One region of the Pantoea sp. BRR-3P genome, then DNA from elsewhere that is predicted to be linked to it. Evidence: predicted binding sites of a transcription regulator. Region 1 holds the regulator's gene; each other region holds the start of a gene.
What was found. The regulator CRP, encoded in region 1, controls carbon source genes, mostly activating them, when cyclic AMP is high. The targets are predictions, from matches to a motif close to ATGTGANNNNNNTCACAT.
Positions count from the first base shown of each region.

Region 2: a site for CRP is predicted at 1,258-1,275, ahead of AAGR08_RS09515 (sugar transporter). Genes of this name have one in related genera too.
Region 3: a site for CRP is predicted at 994-1,011, ahead of ompW (outer membrane protein OmpW). Genes of this name have one in related genera too.
Region 4: a site for CRP is predicted at 1,338-1,355, ahead of deoC (deoxyribose-phosphate aldolase). Genes of this name have one in related genera too.

Region 1 covers NZ_CP155066.1:155,945-158,150, forward strand. Annotated here, with positions in the region: gene AAGR08_RS00680 (YccS/YhfK family putative transporter) at 1-715, opposite strand, end outside; gene crp (cAMP-activated global transcriptional regulator CRP) at 774-1,406, opposite strand; gene AAGR08_RS00690 (OsmC family protein) at 1,711-2,115, shown strand; gene AAGR08_RS00695 (phosphoribulokinase) at 2,196-2,206, opposite strand, start outside.
Region 2 covers NZ_CP155066.1:2,063,851-2,066,056, reverse strand. Annotated here, with positions in the region: gene AAGR08_RS09515 (sugar transporter) at 21-1,205, opposite strand; gene AAGR08_RS09510 (hypothetical protein) at 1,585-1,842, opposite strand; gene AAGR08_RS09505 (MFS transporter) at 2,010-2,206, opposite strand, start outside.
Region 3 covers NZ_CP155066.1:1,846,721-1,848,926, forward strand. Annotated here, with positions in the region: gene AAGR08_RS08545 (YciC family protein) at 1-438, opposite strand, end outside; gene AAGR08_RS08550 (YkgJ family cysteine cluster protein) at 523-882, opposite strand; gene ompW (outer membrane protein OmpW) at 1,128-1,760, shown strand; gene AAGR08_RS08560 (BON domain-containing protein) at 1,808-2,122, opposite strand.
Region 4 covers NZ_CP155066.1:449,432-451,637, reverse strand. Annotated here, with positions in the region: gene deoA (thymidine phosphorylase) at 1-364, opposite strand, end outside; gene deoC (deoxyribose-phosphate aldolase) at 427-1,206, opposite strand; gene AAGR08_RS02185 (TatD family hydrolase) at 1,501-2,206, opposite strand, start outside.

The DNA of each region.
Region 1 (2,206 bases):
GCAAATCCAGCGCCACCTGGAAGGCGCGCGTCAGGCGCTTGTGACTGTTATCGCGGCTGGCCGACAGCATATGCATTTGCTGGTAACAGGTAGTGATGAGATCGACCGCTTTCTGCTGGCGCGCCAGCAGCGGCGGTAACGCTTTTTCCGGATCGGTCAGCTGTGTCAGTAAGGTGTATTTGGCATCGCAATAATCCGCCAGCTCGCGAAACAGCAGGCTGAGCGATTCACGCATCGGCTGCTCTTTCCACAGCCAGAACCAGAACCAGTTGAACAAGCCGTACCACAGCGTACCGCCAATATAGAGCAGCGGCGGCACCCATATCGGCATGCGCCCAACCAGGCTGAGCGTAAAGATAGCAGCGATTAAGGTGGCGGGCAGCAGGCGTGCATGCAGCGGGCCGATTTCGCCGGTCACGCCGATCAGCAGCGGCAGCGCCAGCAGGATCAACGGCAGCGGAATCTGGTAAGCGGTCAAAATTTGCATCAGGAAGCTGCCGGTGGCAAACAGCGAACCACCCACAATCAAGCGTTTGAAAAAGCGTTTGTGCGGCGTATCCAGACCCGCCATATTGCAGCAGGCAGGCACTAACGAGAACAGCAGACCTTTTTGCAGATCGCCAAACAGCCAGCCGAGAGCCACAGGCAGGCACAGCACCAGCGTTTGCCGCAGTGCATAGTTAACTTCAGGATGATAGATGATTCGGCGCCACATCAGCTCATCGCAAATAGAAACGGCGCGATGTTGCCATCACGCCGTGGGTGAGAAGAAATTAGCGGGTGCCGTAGACGACGATGGTTTTACCGTGTGCAGAGATCAGGTTCTGATCTTCCAGCATTTTCAGGATACGACCCACGGTTTCGCGTGAGCAGCCCACGATCTGACCAATCTCCTGACGGGTGATTTTAATTTGCATGCCGTCTGGGTGAGTCATCGCATCTGGCTGTTTAGCCAGATTAAGCAGCGTTTGCGCGATACGTCCTGTTACGTCAAGGAAAGCAAGGTTGCCCACTTTCTCTGATGTCACTTGCAGACGACGCGCCATTTGCGACGAAAGTCGCATTAAAATATCCGGGTTTACCTGAATCAGCTGACGGAATTTTTTGTAGGAAATTTCAGCCACTTCACAGGCAGACTTCGCACGCACCCAGGCACTACGTTCCTGGCCTTCTTCGAAAAGACCGAGTTCGCCGATGAAATCTCCCTGATTGAGGTAGGAGAGAATCATCTCTTTGCCTTCTTCATCTTTAATCAGTACCGCTACGGAACCTTTCACGATGTAGTACAGCGTTTCCGCTTTCTCACCCTGATGGATGAGCGTGCTTTTGGACGGATATTTGTGAATATGGCAATGGGACAGGAACCATTCGAGTGTAGGGTCTGTTTGCGGTTTGCCGAGAACCATTCGCTATTATCCTCTGTTGTAATCGTGCCCAAAATACAGGGGGCATTTTTTCCCTGTCAGGCGGTTTAATCGTCGAGCGTTTCCAGTAATGGAAAAATTATTCCGGGTCATTCTTAAGCTACGCTTTTGATTCTTCCCGCCTTCGTCTGTAACGACGAAAATATTTTCAGCACTGTTTGTAGCACAGCTTTTGCGAGCTGTCTTGTGTTGTCTCGCTTCAGCAAACGGGGGAATAGTCTGGATTGCTGTTTATCAGGTGAAAGCGTACTCTGGCGGCAAAACCGCCGCTTCAGGAGAAAGAATCATGCAGGCACGAGTGAAATGGGTGGAAGGTCTTACCTTTCTCGGAGAATCCTCATCCGGACATCAGGTGTTAATGGACGGGAATTCCGGTGATAAAGCGCCAAGTCCAATGGAGATGGTGTTAATGGCAGCAGGGGGTTGCAGCGCCATTGATGTGGTCTCGATTCTGCAAAAAGGGCGCAGCGATGTGGCCGATTGCGAAGTGAAACTCACCTCTGAACGCCGCGAAGAAGCACCGCGTATTTTTACCCACATCAACCTGCATTTTATTGTCAGCGGCAAAGCGTTGAGTGATAAGGCGGTTTCCCGCGCGGTTGATTTGTCAGCGGAAAAATATTGCTCGGTGGCGATCATGCTGGGCAAAGGCGTGGAAATCACCCATAGCTATGAAGTGATCGAACGTTAATGCTTCCAGGTGCGCATTAATGCGCACCCTACAAAACGCGCTCATTTCGTAGTGTCGCCATTAATGGCGACCTATCACTCTTATTCAATCC
Region 2 (2,206 bases), 1.9 Mb from region 1:
GTCTGCTGAAGCCTTTTTTATTATCCGTTAGAACGTAACTGAGGATAGCGACGGAAGATAGCGATACACCAGAACAGGGCGGCAAGCCCAATAATGCCACCAACGTTACCCACATCTGACATTTTCATATGCAGGCTAACCTGGTTGCCCAGCAGCGCGCCTGCACCAATGCCGATATTGTAAATCCCTGAGAACAGCGACATTGCGACATCAGTTGCATCCGGTGCCAGTGCCAACACGCGCACCTGCATAGCCAATCCGATCATCATCATTGCCATGCCCCAGGCGATGCATAGCACGGTGATTGCGGCGGGACGCGCGGCGGCAAAGACCAATAGCCCCATGCTCAACGTGATGATAGCAATGGCCGCGATCAGCATCGCTGAGGGAAATTTATTACCTAGCGTGCTGAACAACACGCTGCCGATAATGCCAGCCGATCCAAACAGCAGCAAAAGCAGGGTGGTGAAGTTTTCATCGGCATTGGCCACAACCTGCATAAACGGTTCGATATAGCTGTAAGCGGTGTAATGCGCCGTCACCACCACCGTTACCAGAATGTACATGGCGACCAAAGCAGGACGACGGAATAACATCGGTACGCTGCTCAGCGAACCGGTGTGTTCACTAGGCAGGCGAGGAAGTACGCGCATCAGCAGGATGAGCAATACCAAAGCCGACAATCCAATCATACCGAAAGTTGTACGCCAGCCGAGATATTGACCCACGATGCGGCCAATGGGCACACCCAATACCATCGCCAGCGCCGTCCCGGTAGCCAGCATACTTAATGCCTGTGTTTTCTTACCGGCAGGCGCCACACGAATTGCCAGCGAAGCGGTAATTGACCAGAACACCGCATGCGCCAGCGCAATGCCGATACGGGAGATAACCAGAGAAGTGAAATCCCACGCCACAGAAGAGAGCACGTGGCTGGCAATAAACAGAATAAATAGTACCGACAGGAGTAAGCGGCGTTCAATGTTACGCGTCAGCAACATCAACGGCAGCGACAATAGTGCCACCACCCATGCATAGATGGTGAGCATGATGCCAACGTCGGCGGTCTTCATGGCATAACTGGCGGCGATATCCGACAGCAGACCAACCGGAACGAATTCCGTGGTGTTAAAGACAAAAGCAGCGATAGCCAGCAGCACGACGCGCAGCCAGGCTGTCTTACGGGAGACGGTTGTAGATTGCATGGAGTTCAAATCAGTCAGGCGGCGAATGTCAGGGCCAAATTGCACCCCATAAAGGTGACCTTTGTCACAAAATTGCGGCTATTGTGGAGCATTAATGCGCCGAGGGAAACCGTTTGTCGGGCTTTTATCGCTGAATATTTTTTATCACCTCAGGCGTGGTTAATAGCCTGAGGTTATTATTGTTTTCTGCTCGATAAATAAACAGCGCGAAAGAGTGAAGTAAAATGCTAAGACGAGTTCGGGGCGATCTGGACCTTGGGCGCATTCCTTACACTAAGGTCCAGTCAATATTAAGCTGAAATTTATAATTATTATGAAATCCCTTAGTTTCGCTTAACAAAATGGTTTAACCGCTTAAGCCATTGTCAGACCAGTATTATCAGAGTCTCACCATGTGTTTTAGTGCCACACTATTCTGGGTTGTCAGGTTTTTTTTTACACCGACCGGACAACAGTGCTCGCAGCCCATCGCGCTGGTATAAAACTTACGCGCCTGTTGGATGGCGGCGTTCGGCGTATAAAAAGTACCTAGAAAACGGCGTGCATTATCGGAAGGAAGGAACGGGCAGCCCGTTGCATGTACCACATGATTGTCGTTATAGCCGGCATGCTTATCGACGTAATAATAGAGTTCCATCTAACGTCCTCATTGCTGTGAAATAATAAAAGTCTAACTATTGTTGGAATGGAATTATTATAGCGATGAATCGCCATTTTGTTTTATCTGGAACTGTCAGAACGGCGGATGGCGTAACGTGATAAAAGAAGCGGGGCGCACAGGCCCCGAGAGAAAGGTGAAAAGTATTACAGTTTTCGGCACTGTAAGCGCCATCCGACCAACAAAGCCATTAATAATAAAAGCGTAATGAAGACGGTGACGCCTATCCAACCATAGCTATGCCAGAACACGCCACCTAGCGTTCCTGCCACACTTGAGCCCACATAGTAGCTGAATAGATAAAGTGAAGAGGCCTGGCCTTTAGCGCGGCGCGCGCGTGGAC
Region 3 (2,206 bases), 1.7 Mb from region 1:
CATCAGTACCATAAAGCCCAGTTGCACCAGCAGCGTGATCAGGAAAGTTTGCAACAGTAGCTTTGGTAGCATGGGCGCAGAAGCGCCAATCGCACGCAGCGCACTGACGCGTTGTCCACCAGAAACCATGGGGATCAGGCATAGCATGCCACCCAGCAGCAGCGTGTTGCCAATCAGGGCCGCGAAGGTTCCCGCCGCAGATGCACGCAGGAGAATTCGTTGCTGATCGGGTGACATATTCTGCACGAGCTCAAACAGCGACGATGCACTGTCATCTGACTGACTTAACAACGATAGCTGCTCTTCATCAGGCGTTAACGCATGGCCGACAATCACAGTAATGAACGAGGTCAGCAGTGCCATCAGTAAAATAGTAACCAACTGATGGCGCAAAAAATTTCCTGTGTCACGGTATAACGAGCTTGCCGTGATAGACATGTAAACTCCTTGAAAGAACCGGATTAATTAACCCGGCGATTGTACATGTTCTATTGGCGTGCTGGCACCCGCATTGCGATAACTTTATGTCATCTCAGGTAAAGAAGGGTGAAAAAGGGCGGGAAGGCCATAGCGCGCACGGGCGCGATCGCAGGCTTCGTTCACCTCCCCGTTCTCTCCAGACATCGAAAATTCACGGCAAGGCGACGGACGTTGCTGATAAATACCGCAGGATACGCAGCCGCCAACGTCCCCTTGCAGCGCAATACAGTGCGGCTGACGATCGTTGGTACCGCGCATATTGCGCATCAGTAGGCCTAACGGTTCGGTTAACTCAACGGGGACGGTACCGGCGCCATCATCGGCTTCGGCCCAGTAAAAGGAGACACGGAAGTACGCGCAACATGCGCCACACGTCATACAGGGGTTAAGTAAATCGCTCATCTGATCGCCCGCTACTCCTCATGCATCGAATCAAAATCACTCAGGAAAAAGTAAAATAATCACCCGCAAAAATTTTCGCAAGCAGACAATTATTGCGTCGTGTAAAGCCAAAATTGATCTGAATCAATTCATTGTTTTTTAAGTGATTAATTTATATTGAGGAAGATGATCTTTTACCAAAAAAGGGGTAAATGTTGTGCCGCGAACACGATTAAGACCCTACTTTATTTGGCAAAGGAGTGATTATGAAACTGGCAAAATGCGCGCTGCTAATGGCACTGGCCATCCCGCAACTGGCACTGGCTCATGAAGCAGGTGATTTCTTTATGCGCGCAGGTAGCGCGACCGTACGTCCGACCGAAGGCTCTGACAATGTGCTGGGAATGGGCGGCTTCAATGTAAGTAACGATACCCAACTTGGTTTAACCTTTACCTATATGGCGACGGACAACATTGGCGTTGAATTGTTAGCAGCAACCCCCTTCCGTCATAAAGTTGGCCTCGGCGCCACCGGCAACCTCGCCACCGTGCGCCAGCTGCCACCGACATTAATGGCGCAATACTATTTCTTTGATAGCAATAGCAAAGTGCGTCCTTATGTCGGCGCGGGTATCAACTACACCACTTTTTATGATGCAAAATTCAATCAGACAGGCAAAGACGCCGGTTTAAGCGATCTCAGTGTGAAAGATTCGTGGGGCCTGGCGGGGCAGGTTGGTTTAGATTATCAAATCAACCGCGACTGGATGATGAATGCATCGCTGTGGTACATGGACATTGATACAGAGGTGAAATTCAAAGCCAACGGTGAGCAGCAAAATATTAATACTCGCATCGATCCCTGGGTATTCTTCTTCGGCGTGGGTTACCGTTTCTAACGGGGATGCCGTAAAGGAAACGGGCGACCAGATGGTCGCCCGTTGTGTTATTTAATCTGCATATTGTTAACCACAGATTTAACACCCGCTACGCTGCGCGTTACTGCAACGGCACGGTTAGCCATCTGTGGTGAGCTAACAAAACCACTCAGCTGGACTTTGCCCTTGAAGGTTTCAACGTTGATCTCAGTAGATTTCAGCGATTCATCATTTAACAACTGTGCCTTAACTTTGGTGGTGACAACCGTATCGTCGATGTATCCACCCGTGCCTTCTTTTGTTGCTGTTGGTGCACAAGCGCTCAGCGTCAGTGCCACTACTGCAGCCATCAAAAATCCTGCAACGACTTTGAAAAAATTCATTGGTTATCTCCCTGTCTTAGATGATGTTTCGCCGCAATGGGGCGGCGCAGTTAATTGTGGTCTGAGCTTGCGCAATCGGCAAAC
Region 4 (2,206 bases), 290 kb from region 1:
CGCCGGTGTGACCCAGGCCACGACCGGAGATCATCGGCACATATCCACCGCAGGCCGCTACCATCGGGCCGAGCATCAGCGAGGTCACATCGCCCACGCCGCCGGTGGAGTGTTTATCCACAATTGGGCCGTTGAGGTTGAGCGATTTCCAGTTCAGCACCGTGCCGGAATCGCGCATCGCCATGGTTAGCGCTACGCGCTCTTCCAGCGTCATGTCATGGAAGTAGATGGTCATCGCCAGCGCGGCGATTTGACCTTCCGAGACGCTGTTGTCGCGCACGCCGTTAATAAAAAAGCGAATCTCTGCTTCACTCAGCGCCTGGCCGTCGCGTTTTTTACGAATAATTTCTTGTGGCAGGAACACGGTTGCCTCCCTGGAATGAGGAGGTCGCCATGAATGGCGACCCTACAAAGAATGGGTTGAACTTAGTAGCCCGCTTTACTGGTCGCGGTTTCGTGGCCCAGCGTATTGAGCAGGCTTGCCAGCAGGCTGGACGCGCCAAAGCGGAAATGACGCGCATCCGCCCAGCCTTCACCCAGCGTGTCGTCAGCCAGCTTCAGATACAGCGCCGCATCTTCAGCGGTACGTACGCCGCCCGCCGGTTTAAAGCCGACCTGCTGCTGCACGCCTTTATCGCGGATCACCTGCATCATGATGGCCGCCACTTCAGGCGTGGCGTTGACCGGCACTTTACCGGTGGAGGTTTTGATGAAATCGGCGCCCGCATCAATTGAAATCTCAGAAGCCGCACGAATCAGTGCTTCATCTTTCAGCTCACCGCTTTCGATAATCACTTTCAGCAGTACGTTGGCGTCTGCGCAGGCTTTTTTACAGGCTTTCACCAGTTCAAAACCCACGTCGCGATTACCGGCAATCAGCGCGCGATACGGGAACACCACGTCGACTTCGTCGGCACCGTAGGCGATCGCCGCGCGGGTTTCGGCCAGCGCAATCTCGATGTCATCGTTGCCGTGCGGGAAGTTGGTGACGGTAGCAATGCGAATTTCTGGTGTACCCTGCTCGCGCAGCGCTTTACGCGCCGCCGGAATGAAGCGCGGATAGATACAGATTGCAGCGGTATTGCCGGCCGGCGATTTCGCCTGACGGCACAGCGCGATCACCTTCTCGTCGGTGTCGTCTTCGTTCAGGGTGGTTAAATCCATCAGTTGCAATGCGCGCTGTGCTGCTGCTTTCAGGTCGGTCATGATGCTCTCCAAAATTCAGATCGGCGGGCACAACCCACCGGGGAATGTGATAATTCTAACAATTACCGTGACAACGAATTGCGTTTCATGTCACACATGAACAGAAAACCCGTCATTCATATACAATAATTTAGTGATTAACATCACAAATAATTGCCAATCAAGCCAGAATACCGCCCAGCTCGCCATTGTTAGTATTATCACAAAAAAGGATGCAAAAGTGTACTGTCGGCTCTATCACTGTAGCTAATCAGACGTAAGGTGGCGTAAATGCAGATTTTGTCGGGTGGGGAATCAGGCTGGCAGCGCAAAAAGACGCAGGCTGTTATGCCATAACGCATTGGCGATGGTTTCAGGGGATTCACTGCGCAGCTGGCACAGCACATCAAACACATTACGCGCCCGCTCGGGGCGATTCGGCTGGCCCTGAAAACCCTGCAGCGGCATATCCGGCGCATCGGTTTCCAGTAACAGCGACGCCAGCGGCAGATGGGCGATGGTATTGCGGGTTTTGCTGGCACGTTCATAGGTGATAGTGCCGCCGACGCCAATCGCGTAGCCGAGCTGAATAAAGCGCTCAGCCTGCTGCTGGCTACCGGCGAAACCGTGTACCACGCCACGACGCGGCAGATCGTGACGACGTAAATGCATGGCTAACTGATCGTGGGTGCGACGTGAGTGCAGAATGACCGGCAGATCGTACTGCTTCGCCAGCCTGAGCTGCTTATCGAGCAGCCGCGTCTGCTTAGCGAATTGCGCATCCTCCATGTACAGATCGAGACCGATCTCACCGATCGCCACGCGCTTGCTGTCTGGCTTTTTCAGCCAGCTTTCCAGCGCCTCAAGATGCGCATCTTCCTGATGCTGCGCAATATTAATGGGATGCAGGCCCAGCGCAGCATACAGCGCGTCATGTTGCTGCGCGAGCTGGCTAACCCGAGCGAAACGGCTGGCATCTACGCTGGGCACAATAATGCGCTCCACGCCCGACTGCGCGGCA